DNA from 3 places in the Microbacterium sp. PAMC21962 genome. Region 1 is predicted to be linked to each of the others. Evidence: predicted binding sites of a transcription regulator. Region 1 holds the regulator's gene; each other region holds the start of a gene.

Region 1 (5,560 bases):
CTCGGGGGCCGCCGCCTCGGGTCTGGCCCCGCCGCTCGGCGCGGCTGGCGAACTCGGAGGCCTCGTCGCGTTCGCGTCGCGACGCGAGCCGCTGCTCGTCGTACACGCTGTACGCGTCGACGATGCGTCCGACGAGGCTGTGGCGGACGACGTCCTCGCTGGTCAGCAGCGAGAAATGGATGTCGTCGATGTCCTTCAGCACGCGGGTCACCAGCCGGAGTCCGGAGGCGCCCTGCGGCAGGTCGATCTGGGTGATGTCGCCGGTCACGACCATGCGCGTGCCGAAGCCCAGCCGGGTGAGGAACATCTTCATCTGCTCGGGCGTCGTGTTCTGCGCCTCGTCGAGCACGACGAACGAGTTGTTCAGGGTGCGCCCGCGCATGTACGCCAGCGGGGCGACCTCGATCGTCCCCGACGCCATGAGCTTGGGGACGATCTCCGGGTCCATCATCTCGTTGAGCGCGTCGTAGAGCGGTCGCAGGTACGGATCGATCTTGTCGGTCAGCGTGCCCGGGAGGAACCCGAGGCGTTCACCGGCCTCGACGGCCGGTCGCGTCAGGATGATACGGTCGACCTCCTTGCGCTGCAGCGCCTGGACGGCCTTCGCCATGGCGAGGTAGGTCTTGCCGGTCCCGGCCGGGCCGATGCCGAACACGATGGTGTTCTCGTCGATCGCGTCCACGTACCGCTTCTGACCGAGCGTCTTCGGTCGTATCGTGCGGCCGCGCGAGCTGAGGATCGCCTCGCCCAGCACCTCGGACGGCCGTTCGCCCGTGTCGGCGCGGAGGATCCGCTCCGACGTGCGCACGTCGGCGGGCTCCAGGCCCTGGCCCGCCCGCGCCATGGCGATCAGCTCGTCGACGAGTGCGCGTGCCCGGGCCACGACATCCCGATCCCCGCTGAGGGTGATCTCGTTGCCCCGTACGTGCACCTCGACATCCGGGTGCTCACGCTCGACGACCCGCAGCAGGCGATCCTGCGGTCCGAGCAGCTGCACCATCGCGATGCCGTCGGCGAGGATCCGCTCGACGGCCGCGCCCTGTTCGCTGTCGGCGGGTTCAGCCACCGAGGCTCCCTTCGTCGAGTCCACCGGCGAGGACGTGGGCATGCACGTGGAACACCGTCTGCCCCGCGCCGGAGCCGGTGTTGAAGATCAGACGGAAGTCGCCGTCGGCGTGCTCGGCGGCGAGCGTGTGGGCGAGGCCCACCATCTCGCTGAGCAGAGCGGGGTCGGATGCCGCGAGCTCGACCACGTCGCGGTGCGCGGCGGACTTGGGGATGACCAGCAGATGCACGGGCGCCTGCGGTGCGATGTCGCGGATCGCGAACACGTTCTCGGTCTCGGCGAGGATCTCGGCCGGGATCTCCCCCTGCAGGATGCGCGTGAAGATGGACGGTTCGCTCATACTCCGAGTGTAGTCAGCGCCCGTCACCAGCGGCCGAGCCGGGCGTTGACGATGGCCAGGGCGGCGGGCCCGGCCGTCGAGGTGCGCAGCACCGTGTCGCCGAGGCGCACGGCGATCGCGCCGGCCTCCGTGAGCTCGGCGATCTCCTCCGCGCAGACGCCGCCTTCCGGGCCGACCACGAGCACGACCTCCGCGACGTCGTCGAGCGCAACGGCGGTGAGCGCGGTGCGGGCGGTCGGCTCCAGCACGAGCACGCGCGCCCGGTCTGCGCGAGCGGCCAGTTCGCGCGTCGTGAGCACGGCGCCGACGGTGGGGGTCCAGGCGCGGTGCGCCTGCTTCGCCGCCTCGCGCACGATGCTCTGCCAGCGGCCGACGCCCTTGACGGCCTTCTCGCCCGTCCAGCGCGAGATGCTGCGTGCCGCCTGCCACGGCACGACCTCGTCGATTCCGAGCTCGGTGGCCGCCTGCACCGCGAGCTCGTCACGGTCTCCCTTCGCGAGGGCCTGGGCGAGGACGATGCGGGGGCTCGCGGCCGCCTGCTGCGACCGCGACGTCACCGACACCACGACCCGCTTGGGGGCGGATGCGGTGACGACGCCGGTCAGCCAGACGCCCCGGCCGTCGCCGACGGTCACCTCCTCGCCGATGCGCACGCGCCGCACGACGGCGGCGTGATGCGCCTCCGCGCCCGTGATGACGACCTCGTCGCCGGCGTCGGCGGTCGACACGTCGGCACCGTCGACCGATGGCTCATCGACGAGGAAGTGGAGCGCCATGTCAGCCGCGGAACCGGTCGCGGAGCTTGGAGAACATGCCCTGGTGGAACTGCGCCAGCCGGGGGGCGGGAGCCTTGGTCCGCTTGGCGAAGTCCTCGATGAGGGCGCGTTCCTTGGCGTCGAGCTTCGTGGGCGTGACGACCTGCACGCCGACGCGCAGATCGCCGCGCGTGCCGCCGCGCAGCGGCGTGATGCCGCGACCCTTGACGGTGAGCACATCGCCGGACTGCACCCCGGATCGGACCTCCAGGTCGACGTCGCCGTCGAGCGAGGAGATCGTGGTGCGGGTACCCAGGATCGCGTCCGGCATCGACACCTCCAGCGTGGCGAGCAGATCGTCGCCTTCGCGGCTGAAGACCTCGTGGTTCGCGACGGTGACCTCGAGATAGAGGTCGCCGTTGGGTCCGCCCGCGGGACCGACCTCGCCGGACCCGGGCAGCTGCAGGCGCAGGCCGGTCTCCACGCCGCCCGGGATGTCGACCGACACCGTGCGGCGCGCGCGCACCCGGCCCTGCCCCTGGCACGTGGCGCACGGGTAGGGGATCGTCGTGCCGTAGCCCTGGCACGTGGTGCACGGCTGCGACGTGACCACGTTGCCGAGCAGGCTGCGCACCGTCCGCTGCACCTGGCCGGAGCCGTGGCAGATGTCGCAGGTGGTCGGCTGCGTGCCGGGCTGGCAGCACGAGCCCTGGCAGGTGTCGCAGAGCACCGCGGTGTCGACCTCGATGTCGCGGTGCGTGCCGAAGACCACGTCGGCGAGATCGAGCGTGACGCGCACGAGCGCGTCCTGGCCCCGCTCCCGGCGCGATCGGGGTCGTCCGGTCCGGGCTCCGCCGCCGCCGAAGAAGGTCTCGAAGATGTCGCCGAACCCGCCGAAGCCGGCGCCCGCTCCCCCGCCGAAGGGCGAGCCGTCGCCGCCCATGTCGTAGCGCTGACGCTGCTCGGGGTCGCTGAGCACGTCGTAGGCGTGCGTGACGAGCTTGAACCGCTCGGACGCATCGGCGCCCGGGTTCACGTCGGGGTGCAGCTCGCGCGCCAGACGCCGGTACGCCTTCTTGATCTCCTCGGGGCTCGCGTCACGGGAGACGCCCAGGACTTCGTAGTGGTCGGCCACAATCGCCTTTCCTGCCCTCTCGGGCGCGGGTGGGTGTTCGGGAGCGGATCGCTCAGCGGGACGCGTCGTCCTCGTCGAGGAGCCGGCTCAGATAGTGCGCGACGGCGCGGACCGCCGCGAGGTTGGTGGGATAGTCCATGCGCGTCGGACCGAGCAGGCCCACGCGGGCGCGGGTTCCGGTCGTGTCGTAGTCGCTCGTCAGGACCGAGGCCTCCGTCAGACCGAACGCCGCGTTCTCGCGCCCGATGCTCGCGGCGAGACCGTGTTCGTCGGCGACCATCTCCCCCATCAGCCGCAGGAGGGTGACCTGCTCCTCGATGGCCTCGAGGAGCGGATAGATGCTGCCGCGGAAGTCGCTCTCACGTCGGGCGAGGGTCGCGCTGCCGGCCATGACCAACCGATCCTGGCGGAAGTCGTCGAGCTCCTCGCCGACGATCCGGGCGACGACCCGCAGCGCGTCGTCGATGCGGGTTCCGGTGGGCACGGATGCCGCGAGCTCCGCGATCGCGGCGGCGGCGTCTCCGACGGGCTTCCCGGTCACGAGTTGGGCGATCGCGGTCTTCACCTGTGCGGCCGACTGCTCGCTCAGCTCTTCCGCGAGGAAGGCGACCCGCTGCGAGACGCGCCCCGTGTCGGTGACCACGATGACGACCACCCGCGCGCCTCCGAGGTGGACGAACTCGACGTGCGAGACGTTCGCCCGCGCGAACGAGGGGTACTGGACGATCGCGACCTGTCCGGTGAGCTGGGTGAGGGCGCGCACCGTCCGCATCAGCAGATCGTCGAGATCGCCCGGGTCGCTGAGGAAGGACGAGATCGCCGAGCGCTGCGCGCCCGAGAGGGGACGCAGCTCCGCGAGGTGGTCGACGAAGACGCGGTAGCCCTTGTCGGTCGGCACACGCCCCGACGAGGTGTGCGGAGCGGCGATGAGCTCTTCGTCTTCGAGCAGCGCCATGTCGTTTCGGATCGTGGCCGCGGAGACCCCGAACTGGTGTCGTTCGACGATCGCCTTGCTCCCGACCGGCTCGTGCGTGTCGACGTAGTCCTGCACGATCGCGCGGAGGACCTGCAGGCCGCGTTCCGAGACCATCACTCCTCCTCGTTGGCACTCCGGGTTGTCGAGTGCCAATCCTACCGCGTGCGCCGCCTCAGACGGTGAGGGCGCGGACCACGGCGTCGGCGAGAAGGCGTCCCCGCCGCGTGAGCACCACACGACCGCGCACCGCGGCGGCGCCGTCGATGAGGCCGTCGGCGATCAGGGCCGCGATGGCGTGACGGCCCTCGCCGGTGAGATCCGAGACGGCGATCCCCTCCGCGATGCGCGAGCGCAGGAGCACGTCTTCGAGCCGGCGCGCCGCGGCATCCGGGCGCTCGCGCGCCGCGGCGGGCGACTCGTCGGCGGCCAGGCGCTGCGCGTACGCGGCCGGGTGCTTGACGTTCCACCAGCGCAGCCCGTCCACGTGACTGTGCGCCCCCGGGCCGTAGCCCCACCAGTCGGTGCCCCGCCAGTAGGCCAGGTTGTGCCGGGAGCGCTGCTGCGGGCTGCGCGCCCAGTTCGACACCTCGTACCAGTCGTATCCGGCGGCGGCGAAGGCCTCGTCCGCCAGCTCGTACATGTCGGCCTGCAGGTCGTCGTCGGGGGCCGCGACATCGCCGCGGCGGATCTGCCGCGCCAGTTTGGTGCCGTCTTCGATGATGAGCGCGTATGCGGAGATGTGGTCGGGCTCGAGCCCGACGGCCGTCTCGACAGAGCGGCGCCAGTCGTCGAGCGACTCCCCCGGCGCGCCGTAGATGAGGTCGACGCTGACGTCGAGACCGGCGGTGCGCGCCGCCTCGACGGCGGTGCGCACGCCTGCCGGGTCGTGCGTGCGGTCGAGCGCCGCGAGCACGTGCGGCACGGCGGACTGCATGCCGATCGACATCCGCGTCACTCCGGCGGCGGCCAGCTCGCGCGCGAGGGCATCCGTGACGGTGTCGGGGTTGGCCTCGACGGTGACCTCCGCGCCGTCGGCGAGGCCGAAGCCGGTGCGGACGCCGTCGAGCATGCGGGCGAGGTCGCCCCCGGGCAGCAGGGTGGGGGTGCCCCCGCCGAAGAAGACGGTGGATGCCGCCCGCAGCGGCCCCCGCGCGCTCAGCACCTCCCGCGACAGCGCGATCTCGCGCAGGACCTCGTCGGCGTAGGCGTCCTGCCGCGCTCCGCGCAGCTCGCCGGCCGTATAGGTGTTGAAGTCGCAGTAGCCGCAGCGGACACGGCAGAAGGGCAC
Region 2 (5,560 bases), 990 kb from region 1:
GACCTTGTCGCCCCACTGCTTGAGGTTGCCGTCGACGAGGTAGAAGTTGCTCGCCGGCAGACCCGCGTTGACCAGGAGCGGAGCGATCGTCGCGAACTGGTCGAACGTGACGAGCACGACCGCGTCCGGCTTGGCGGCCGCGATCGTCGCCACCTGGGCGTCGAACGAGCTGTCGCCGTCGTTGTAGGACGCCTCGGCCACGACCTTGCCGCCGGTGGACTCGAAGACATCCTTGACGACACCGAACAGACCGGTGCCGTAGGCGTCGTTCTGGTAGATGATGCCGATGTTCTTGTGGCCGTCCTCGGCGATCAGGTTGCCGAGCACCTCACCCTGCAGCAGGTCGCTGGGGGCGGTGCGCCAGTACAGGCCCTTGTCGTCCCAGTTGGTGAAGTCGGGCGAGGTGTTGGCGGGCGAGAAGGTGATGATGCCGGCCGCGACGTTGGAGTCGAGGAACAGCTTCGTGACACCCGATGCCGCCGCACCGATCATGGCCGAGACGCCGGCGCTCTGCAGCTTGGGCACCGTGGTCTCGAAGGCCTTGTTGTCGGCGTCGCCGGAGTCGCCGGGGGTGAAGTCGACCGTGATGCCCTTGGCCGCCTTGTTCACCTCGTCGACGGCGAGCAGGACGCCGGCCTCCTCGGGCGGGCCGAGGAAGGCGAGGCTACCCGTCTGCGGCAGCACGCTGCCGATCTTGAGGGTCAGGTCCTCGGCCGGGCCGCTGCTTTCGCTGGGCGTAGACGAGCCGCCGCCGGCACAGCCGGCGAGCAGAACGGCGCTGACGGCGGCCACGGCGATACCGCCGAGCACCTTGCCAGCCCGCGAACGTGTGAAGACGCTCATGTTGCTCCTTGATCTGGTTGACACGGGGCGAGCTCGGGAGCCTCCCCAGTGGGTCAAACCTAACGGCCTGGTCGCGTCCGGATTGTTGCGATGCGTTAACGGTGTGAAACGGAACGGTCACGGTGCGATAACGGTCGCGGCGGGCCGCGCGGCGGGTCTCGCGGTGGGCCGCGCGGTGGGCTCAGACCAGATCGACGACGTCGGCCGCGCCGCGGGCGCGCCGCCCGGCGATCAGCGAGTCGGCGCTGAGGACGATGAGCGCCACCCAGACGAGTCCGAACCCGATCCACCGCTCCAGCGGCATCGGCTCCTGGAGGATCCACGCGCCGGTGATGAACTGCAGGATCGGCGCGACGAACTGGAGCAGGCCGATGACGGTGAGCGGGGCACGGCGGGCGCCGCTGGCGAACAGCAGCAGCGGCACGGCTGTCACGACGCCGGCGAGGGTGACCAGCACGGTGTGGCCGGCTCCCTGGGTGCCGAAGACGAGACCGGTCGTGCTCGCGACGACGACGAGCTGGATGAGCGCGATCGGGGTGAGCCAGAGGGACTCGAGCGTGAGACCGCTGATCGCGTCGACGCGCGGACCGATCTGCTTCTTGACGAGCCCGTAGGCGCCGAAGCTGGCGGCGAGGGTGAGGGCGATCCAGGGGAAGGAGCCGTACGCGACGATGATGACGATCACCGCGAGGCCGGCGAAACCGATGGCGACCCACTGCGCGGTGCGCAGGCGCTCCTTCAGCACGATGACACCCAGCAGGACGGTCACGATCGGGTTGATGAAGTAGCCCAGGCTGCCCTCGATGACGTGCCCGGTGAGGATGCCGATGAGGAAGACCTGCCAGTTCACGTAGATCAGCAGACCCGCCACGATGGTCCAGAACACGAGACGGCGGTCGCGCAGGATCGCGAACAGCTTGCCCCAGGTGCGCGTGACCGTCAGCAGCACCGCGCAGAACAGCAGCGAGAAGAGGATGCGCCAGACGACGATCTCCCACGGCCCGATCGGGGCGAGCGTCAGGAAATAGAGGGGCATGAAGCCCCACAGGAAGTAGGCCGCGAAGGCATAGATCCCGCCGAGCCGCTCTTCGCGTGCGGTGTCGGCGGGTGTCATGAGACAAAGCCTACGACGGTCCTGACACTCGGATGCCGCGGCATCCTGCCGTTCAGCGTGCGCGAACCGCCATGTTCTGTGCGAGCCGCCACATTTCGGACGGGACGGGCCGTGGCGGCTCGACCGGGGTGTAGCGGCTCGCGAGGGGATGCAGAAGGGCCCGGATGCCGTGGCATCCGGGCCCTTCTGTGCGAATCGTCAGCGGACGACGACCGCCAGCACGTCGCGAGCGGACAGGACGAGGAACTCGTCGCCGCCGAACTTCACCTCGGTGCCGCCGTACTTGCTGTAGATGACGCGGTCGCCGACGGCGACGTCGAGCGGGACGCGGTTGCCGTTGTCGTCGATGCGGCCGGGGCCCACGGCCACGACCTCGCCCTCCTGGGGCTTCTCCTTGGCGGTGTCGGGGATGACGAGGCCACTGGACGTGACCTGCTCAGCCTCGACCTGCTTGATGACGATGCGGTCCTCGAGCGGCTTGATGGAAACCGACACGGTCTACCTCTTTCTTGCTGGGCGTGATGCTTCAAGACTCGTTAGCACCCACAGGGGTGGAGTGCTAACAGAAGTCTAGGGCGGAGTTGGCACTCGTGCAACGCGAGTGCCAACCGTGCGACACGGAACCCCCCTGTTACATGAATCATGTTTCACCTAACATCGGCTCTGGGCTCCCCTGAGCCGGGACCGCCGGGCAATGGTGCCCGGTCGAAGGCGGGAGCCGGATCGGAGCAGACCGATGACATCCCCCCGCATCCCCCGACGCCGCGCCGTGGCGGCGATGCTGACGGCCGCCGCACTCGCGGCCGCCGGACTGCTCGCCGGGCCGCTGGCGACACCCGCCACGGCGGCGACCGGGTCGTGGACCACCGAGTCGATCGCCGGCATGAACGTGCGCCTCTACACGCCGGCGAGCGCGCCGACGCTCGGCGCCGGTCGCGCCCTCATGGTCAGTCTGCACGGCTGCGTCCAGACGGCCTCCACCCTGCAGACGGCCGGCAACTGGGCGGCGACCGCCGAGAGGTACGGCATGGTCGTCGCCCTGCCCGACGCCCCCAACGGCGGCGTCGTGCTGGGCTGCTGGGACTACTACGACGCGAACCACTCGCGCACCTCCCCCGCCCGCCACGACGACAACCTCCTCGCCCTCGTCTCCACCCTCACCGCACGCGGCACCCTGGGCATCGACGCGGCGCAGGTGTACCTGTCGGGACTGTCGTCGGGCGGCGGCGAGACGATGGTGATGGGCTGCCTCGCCCCCGACGTGTTCGCGGGCATCGGCATCAACGCCGGGCCCACCGTCGGCACCACGTCCGGTCAGATCGGCAGCGTCGCCGTGTCGCAGGCCCAGGGCCGGAACACCTGCACGACGTTCGCCGGCTCGGCATCCGGAGCCTTCGCGACGCAACTGACCTCGGTGGTCTACGGGTCGAACGACACGACGGTCGCTCCCGGCTACAACACGCTGAACGCGCAGATCATGGCGGGCATCTACGGCGCCGGGTCGACCTCGACGTTCGCGCTCACCGGTCTCGCCGGAACGAACACCGCGGGCTCGGGCACGCTCTACGCGGATGCCGCGGGTCCCCGTGTCTCGCTGATCCAGAACACCGGGCTCGGACACAACTGGCCCGCGGGCGGCGGCCCGGGCGGATCGTACGTGTCGACGAACAGCATCGACTACCCGGCCTACGTCACGGGCTTCTTCTTCCAGAACAACCGACGCGTCGACCGCTCGGGCACTCCGACGCCCACCCCCACGCCCACCCCTACCTCCACTCCGACGCCCACGTCGACGCCGACCGCGCCGGCGGGCTGTGTGACCGCGTCCAACGCGGACCACAAGGCGGCGGGCCGCGCCACGAGCTACGGCACCAACCCCTACAACCCGTACTACGCGGTCGGGAGCCTCGACTACCTGGGACAGGGGGATGCGACCGTGACGAGCCTGCAGCAGGTGTCGGCGACGCGGTGGACCAAGGTGGCCGGCTGCTGAGCCGACCCGCATAGGCTGGCCGGATGGAACGCGCCGAGCTCACCGCCCTGCTGACCGCCGACGGTCTGCGGCTGGTCGATGAGCTCGGCGCGATCGATTCCGCCGACGACGTCGCCCGCACGGTCTCACGGCTGCGCGCCGCGGGGCTGTCGCCCGAGCTGGTCTCGGCCGCCGTCGGCCAGGCGCGGCTGCGCACCCGCGCCCGCGCCAAGTTCGGCGAGTTCGCCGACCGCATGCTGTTCACGAGGGCGGGGCTGGAGCAGGCGACGCGGCTGTCGATCGCCGCCCGTCACGCCGGCCGCTTCCGCGATGCGGGCGTACGGCGCGTGGCCGACCTCGGATGCGGCATCGGCGGCGACGCGCTCGCCCTGGCCGGCATCGGGCTGGAGGTGCTGGCCGTCGACGCCGACGAGACCACCGCCGCCCTCGCCGCCTACAACCTCGCGCCCTTCGGCGACGCGGCGACGGTGCGCCACGCCCGTGCCGAGGAGGTGCCGCTCGACGGCATCGACGCCGTCTGGCTCGATCCCGCTCGGCGCACGGCGGGACACGCCGAGACCGCCCGGCTCGGCGCGGCCGACTGGTCGCCGTCGCTGGACTGGGTGTTCCCGCTGGCCGCGCGGATGCCCGCGGGCATCAAACTCGGGCCCGCCTTCGACCGCGCCCTCATCCCGGACGATCCCGCCGGAGTGGAGGCCCAGTGGATCAGCGTCGACGGGTCGACGATCGAGCTCGTCCTCTGGACGGGCGCGCTGGCCCGCCCGGGGGTGCGGCGGGCCGCCCTCGTCCTCCGCGCGGGCGCCGCCTCCGAGCTGACGGCCGACGCGGACGCGCCCGACGCCGAAGTGCGCCCGCTCGGCAGATTCATCCACGAGCCCGAGGGCGCCGTCATCCGTGCCCGGCTCATCGGGGAGGTCGCGCGCCGGCTCGACGCCGGCATGCTCGCCCCGGGCATCGCCTACCTCACCTCGGATGCCGAGGCCACGAGCCCCTTCGTGCAGACCTTCCGCGTCCGCGAGCAGCTGCCGACCGATGTCAAGGCGCTCGCCCGCGCACTGCGCGAGCGCGAGATCGGCACGCTCGAGATCAAGAAGCGGGGCGTCGACGTCGACCCGGCCGCACTCCGCACGAAGCTGAAGCTGCGCGGCCCCGGCACGGCCACCCTCATCCTCACCCGCGCGGGGACGTCACGGGTGGCGGTGCTCGCCGACCGGGTGTGACCCCACGGCGGCGCCGTCAGCCGAACAGAGGCCCCTGGGTGGAAGCCCACCACAGCCATCCCGCACTGTAGGCGAGCGAGAGCAGGCTCAGACAGAGTGCCCACACCGCGACGGCGCGACTCTCCCACGGCCGGCGAATCGCCACGATCGCCAGCACCGCGCCGACGAGGCCGATGAGGAAGCCCCACCCCACGAGCATCGAGACGATGAGGCCCAGCACGGCGAAGGTGAGCGCCCACGGGGCGCTGCGCGGCAGGACCTCGGGCGGCGGTGCCCAGCGCACCTCGGGCTCGGGCATCCAACTCGACTCCCCCTCCCCCGCGGCCACGGGCGTCGCCAGCGGCACGGGTTGGGTGAACTCGCGCTGGAAGCCGCCCCGGTGCTCGCCGG
Region 3 (5,560 bases), 1.3 Mb from region 1:
CAGCACCCGCCCCTCCCGCAGCAGCACGATCTCGTCGCAGCGCAACGCCTCGTCCATCACGTGGCTCGACACGAGCAGCGTGGCACCGGCATCCGCGAGGGAACGGAAGATGCCCCACAGCGTCTCGCGCAGCAGCGGGTCCAGGCCCACGGTCGGCTCGTCGAGCACGAGGAGGTCGGGCGCGCCGAGCATCGCGACCGCGAGCGAGACGCGTCCGCGCTGGCCTCCGGAAAGGGAGCCCACCAGCCGGCGCTGCTGCGGCCGCAGCCCGACGTCGTCGAGGACGCGCGAGACGTCGCCGCGCGTCGCGCCGAGGACCGCCGCGAAGTACTCCAGGTTCTGGGCGACGGTGAGATCGTCGTAGACCGACGCCCCCTGACTGTCATACGCCACGCGGTGGCGCAGCGGCCGCGATCCGGCGGGCGCGCCGAGCACCGTCACCGTGCCCGCCGCGAGGCGTTGCACCCCGACGATCGCACGCATGAGCGTCGTCTTGCCGCTGCCGCTCGGCCCGAGCAGCCCCGTGATCCGCCCCGCGGCGATGTCGAGGTCGAGCCCGTCGAACACCGCGTCGCGTCCGCGCCGCACCACGAGGCCGCGGACGACCACGGCCGGGGCCGACGCTGCGGCCGGGGCGGACGACACCTCGGGAATGCTCGTCATGGGGGCATTATCCGCCTCAGGAGGCGCGCGCGGGGTTCGTGGCCTTGCCGTCCAGCCACAGCGTGTCGCTCGCATCGCTGTGGGTCGACGCGGTGCCCACGTGGGTCGACGCGATCTTCGGGCCCTTCGTGATCACGTGCACGAGAGCCATCGCATGCCCGCGGCCGAGGCCGTACTCGTCGGCGAGCCACGCGACGATCTCCCCGGCCTTCGTGCCGGGGCCGAAGCCCTTCTGCGTCGCCTGCTCCACGAACTGGCGCGGGGTGAGCCCGGTCTTGTCCTCGATGTTGTCGAGATATGCCTGAAACGACATCCGTTTCCCTTCCGGCGGTGCCTCCGCCTCGTGTTCAGCTCTACCAGCGATTGCGGACATCCTCGGCGAAGCCCTCGATGCCGTCGAAGTCGATGACCCCGCCCTCCACGGCGACGCGTCCCGACCACCGGCCGAAGCACTGGTCGGTGCGCGAGGCGACGACCCCGAGGCTGGTCGCCGACCGCTTGTCGAACGCGGGCTCGAACACCGCGTCGAGACCGCCGCCGCGCACCCGCCACGGACGCAGCGGCGTGGCGAGGTCGTAGTCCCAGGCGACGGGGACGGAGATCTTGTGCAGCACGCCGTCGACGACCACGCCGTTCTCGGTCGCCCCCGTCCCATCGGTCCAGCGCCCGCCCACCTGGATGCCGAACGTCCGGCCGTCGGCGAGCAGACCCGACCCGGCGCCCCAGTTCCACGCGACGTCGTACGGCCAGCGGCCCCGCCCGTGATCCAGGACCGCCCACGACCCGGCCGGCACGTCGTGATCGATCCCGTCGAGGGTGAGCGTGCCGGATGCCGGCAGCGCGACGTCCTTCACGGTGTACTGGAAGCGTCGGGACGACCACGGCACCACGACGGCGAGCAGGTCATGGCCGGGCGGCCGGGTCACGGTGATGTCGAACGACGCGGCGGGGATCTCCGCGTGCAGCCGCCAGAGCTGCCCGCGCTCGGCGGGCGCGATGGTCGCCGCGAAGTCGCGATGACGGGCGATCGTGATGCCCGTGCCGAGCGAGCCGGGCAGCGACACCTCGCGCGAGGGCAGGACGGTGGCGTTGCGGGACCACGTGCGTCCGGTGGCACGGTCGCGGATCCACACTTCGTGGACCGCGGCGTAGTCGAGCGACGACACGGTCAGCGACACGATGTGCGTGGGCGTGATGACGTTCCAGTACTCCCACCGCTTGTTGCGACCCCACGATCGCACGAACCGGCCGCGCCCCCGGCCGATGCCGTCGGTGTCGACGAGGGGCGTCCGGCTGAACCCGATCGCGGCCGGGTTCAGCCGGCCGTCGGGGCGCGTGAGGGAGACGGGTGCGGTGAGCTCGCGCTCGTGCGCGGCGGGGAGGTCGGGCATCGGCATCCTTGCTGACGTTCCGGGTCGGGTGCTTCGACACTAGCGCTGTCGACGCGAACCGCCCCGGTCCGAGGCGGACGCGGGGCGGTTCGGGCGGTGGCGCGGGGCGCCGACGGTCACGGCTCGACGGGCTGCGGCTCCTGTGCCGACGCGTGGGCCTGGATCGTGGGCGCGCCGCCGTCGGCGACGACCTGGACCTTGCGTGGCTTGGCCTTCTCGCTCACGGGGATCGTCACGGTGAGCACGCCGTTGCTGTAGGTCGCGGCGATGCCGTCGGTGTCGATGCCCTGGCCGAGGTTGAGCTGGCGCAGGAAGCTCGCGGTCTCGCGCTCGCGCGTGATCCACTTCACTCCCTCGCCCTCGGTGAGGGTGCGCTCGGCGCGGATCGTCAGCAGCTGGCCGTCCACGTCGATGTCGACCGAGCCCGGATCGATGCCCGGCAGGTCGGCGCTCAGCACGTAGTGGTCGCCGTCGCGGTAGAGGTCCATCGGCATCCGGCGCGGTCCGCGGCGCGTGTCGAAGAGGCCCGACGCGATGCGGTCGAGGTCACGGAACGGGTCATACGTGGCCATTGTTCTCTCCTGTTCGTGTATGGCTCTGTGAGTTCTGAAAGTTGAGCCTCATCGACTCAACTAACTTCAGATTAGCACTCACCCCAGGAGAGTGCCAACGGTTCACGCACAGCGAACCCTCCCACCTGCCCGGGCTCAGTTGACGCACGAGCCGGAAACCACGCCACCGTTTCCGGCGTCGGCGCCAACTCGCCGGGCAGCGCCCTCCTCCTCCCCAGACGGCGCACCCGCGCACGTTCTCCACGGGGCCTCGCGGCGCGGCGCGCGACGGCAGCGAATGCGCCCACGCTGAGGGGATGCCGCGCCCACCACGCCCGCTTCCGTCGACTCTGCCCCAGGTCTTCACCGCCGCCGATGCGGCGGCGGCGGGCGTCGCCCGCGGACGACTCGCGGCGCGCGACCTGGACGCACCCTTCCGCGGAGTCCGCCTCCGGCGTGAGGCAGACGACGCGGCGACGCTCGGCGAGGACGCCCCGGACGAGATCGCGCGGCGCGCCATCCTGCGTCGCGTCCGCGCGCACGTGCTGGTGCTTCCGCCCCACGCGTTCTACATCGGAACGACGGCGCTCGCGATCCACGGACTCCCCCTCCTCGACGCGGATGCCGCGGCATCCGGCGACCTCGACGTCGCCGTGCCTGCGCCGCACCGTGCGCTCCGGCGGACGGGCATCGCCGCCGTGCAGGTCGCGCCGATGCTCGTCCACTCCACGGTCCGGGCCGGAATTCCCGTCGCGACGCTCGGCTCCACCTGGGCGATGCTCGCCCGTGAGCACTCGACACGCGATCTGGTGGTCATCGGCGACGCGATCATCCGCGTGCCCCGCGACGGATGGGGGCGGCGTGTGCCCGAACGCCAGCTCGCCAGGCCCGAGAACCTGGGTGCGGCCGTCGCCGCAGGACGCCGACAGGGAATCGGGAAGCTCCGGGCAGCACTCCCCCTGCTGCGCACGGGCAGCATGTCGCCGCTCGAGACCGACTGGCGACTGTCGCTCATCGGGACCGGCCTGCCGGAGCCCGAGCTCGACGTCGAGGTGCGCACCTCGGACGGGCGATTGCTCGGCATCAGCGACGGCGCGTTCCGGGCTCACCAGGTCGCCGTCGAGATCGAGGGTGATCACCACCGCACCTCGCGTCGCCAGTGGGCGCGGGACCTCCAGAAGTACGCCGACTACGCGAACCTCGGCTGGGACGTCGTACGCCTGACCTCCGCGCACATCCGTCAGGATCCGTCCTTCGGCGCGGCACTGGTGCGCGCCGCCCTCGCGCGCCGCGCCGCGCCTGCGTGACCGGCCGCTCGGTGGGCCCGTTCGCCAGAAATGGCAGCGCGGTTTGCGGCGCGAGCGCCAACCGAACCGCGGCTGCGAGCCGGTGCTCAGCACTCCACGACGTTGACGGCGAGACCGCCCTCGCTCGTCTCCTTGTACTTCGTCGACATGTCGATGCCGGTCTGGCGCATCGTCTCGACGACGGCGTCCAGCGGCACGTAGTGGGTGCCGTCGCCGCGCAGCGCGAGACGCGCCGCCGTCACGGCGGTGGAGGCCGCGATGGCGTTGCGCTCGATGCAGGGGATCTGGACGAGCCCGCCGACGGGGTCGCAGGTGAGGCCCAGATGATGCTCCATCGCGATCTCCGCGGCGTTCTCGATCTGACGGTTCGTCCCGCCCATCACGGCCGTCAGCCCGCCGGCCGCCATCGCACACGCCGAGCCGACCTCGGCCTGGCATCCGCCCTCCGCACCCGAGATCGACGCGTTCGCCTTGAACAGCGAGCCCAGCGCCGTCGCCGTCAGCAGGAACCGACGGATGCCGCGGCGCCGGTTCGCCTCGGCGAGCGCCTCGGCCGAGGCCACGACCGCCTCCGGCGCGGGATCGGCCTCGCCGTGCAGGCCGAGCAGCGCCGAGCCGACCAGCTCCCCGTACGGGGTGACGGCGTTCGCGGCGCCGATCCCCGAGTCGGCGAGGAAGCGCCACCAGTACATCGCGACGGCGGGCAGGATGCCGGCCGCACCGTTGGTCGGCGCCGTCACGACCCGTCCGCCCGCGGCGTTCTCCTCGTTGACGGCGAGGGCGAACGCGCCCAGCCATTCCCCGGGCAGCTCCCGCCCGGAGGCGGCGACCTCCTCCAGCTGCGCCCGGATCGCTCCGGCGCGCCGCTTCACCTTGAGCATGCCGGGGAGCACGCCCTCGGCGTGCAGCCCCGCGTCGACGCACGCGGCCATCGCGTCCCAGATCGCGTCGAGGCCGGCGGCGACCTCCTCCTCGGATCGCAGCGCCTCCTCGTTGCGTCGGGCGACCTCCGCGATCGTCAGACCGTACTCGTCGCAGACGTCCAGCAGCTGCGCCGCCGTGGAGAAGGGCAGGGGCGAGGATGCCGCGGACACGGCCGCCTCCTCGCCCTGGCGGCGGATGAACCCGCCGCCGATCGAGTAATAGGTGTCCTCGCACACCGCCGCTCCCGCGGCATCCCGCGCGACCAGCGTCATCGCGTTCGGGTGACCGGGAAGGCGCGTGCGCGGGGCGAGCACGATGTCGGCGCGCGCGAACGCGACGGCGAGACGTCCGTCGAGCAGCAGGTCCGCCCCGTCCGTCCATCCCGACCACGCGCCGCGCACGAGAGCCGGATCGACCGTCTCGGGCTCGTGGCCCTGCAGCCCCGCCACGACGGCGTCGGGTGTGCCGTGACCGATGCCGGTGGCGCCGAGGGAGCCGTACAGCGCGCACTCGACCCGGACGATCCCGGCTCCCGTCGCGGCGGCGCGATCGGCCGCGCGGCGCGCGAAGTCGCGGGCCGCGCGCAGCGGACCCACCGTGTGGGAGCTCGAGGGGCCCACCCCGATGGAGAACAACTCGAACGCCGAGACGTACGCACTCACGCTCCGAGCCTACGCGCCGGTTACGCTGAGAACTCGGAGGGGGCACCATGACCGCACTGACG

What was found. Region 1 encodes HrcA, which represses chaperone genes, less so after heat shock. Its sites were predicted from a motif close to TTNGCACTCGNNNNNNNCGAGTGCNAA; they were not measured.
Region 2: groES (co-chaperone GroES) is a predicted target of HrcA. The motif match lies at 2,539-2,565, and genes of this name have one in related genera.
Region 3: KY498_RS08780 (Hsp20/alpha crystallin family protein) is a predicted target of HrcA. The motif match lies at 2,698-2,724, and genes of this name have one in related genera.

Annotation. Positions count from the first base shown of each region.
Region 1 covers NZ_CP080381.1:538,351-543,910, forward strand. The annotation lists gene KY498_RS02630 (PhoH family protein) at 1-1,108, opposite strand, end outside; gene KY498_RS02635 (HIT domain-containing protein) at 1,059-1,406, opposite strand; gene KY498_RS02640 (16S rRNA (uracil(1498)-N(3))-methyltransferase) at 1,430-2,182, opposite strand; gene dnaJ (molecular chaperone DnaJ) at 2,184-3,296, opposite strand; gene hrcA (heat-inducible transcriptional repressor HrcA) at 3,349-4,386, opposite strand; gene hemW (radical SAM family heme chaperone HemW) at 4,445-5,560, opposite strand, start outside.
Region 2 covers NZ_CP080381.1:3,057,205-3,062,764, reverse strand. The annotation lists gene KY498_RS14420 (ABC transporter substrate-binding protein) at 1-843, opposite strand, end outside; gene rarD (EamA family transporter RarD) at 1,025-1,957, opposite strand; gene groES (co-chaperone GroES) at 2,156-2,452, opposite strand; gene KY498_RS16605 (PHB depolymerase family esterase) at 2,694-3,950, shown strand; gene KY498_RS14400 (methyltransferase domain-containing protein) at 3,974-5,170, shown strand; gene KY498_RS14395 (hypothetical protein) at 5,187-5,560, opposite strand, start outside.
Region 3 covers NZ_CP080381.1:1,822,636-1,828,195, forward strand. The annotation lists gene KY498_RS08765 (ABC transporter ATP-binding protein) at 1-663, opposite strand, end outside; gene KY498_RS08770 (DUF4287 domain-containing protein) at 680-976, opposite strand; gene KY498_RS08775 (DUF2804 domain-containing protein) at 1,017-2,054, opposite strand; gene KY498_RS08780 (Hsp20/alpha crystallin family protein) at 2,171-2,626, opposite strand; gene KY498_RS08785 (hypothetical protein) at 2,923-3,912, shown strand; gene KY498_RS08790 (L-serine ammonia-lyase, iron-sulfur-dependent, subunit alpha) at 3,999-5,498, opposite strand; gene KY498_RS08795 (alpha-amylase family protein) at 5,546-5,560, shown strand, end outside.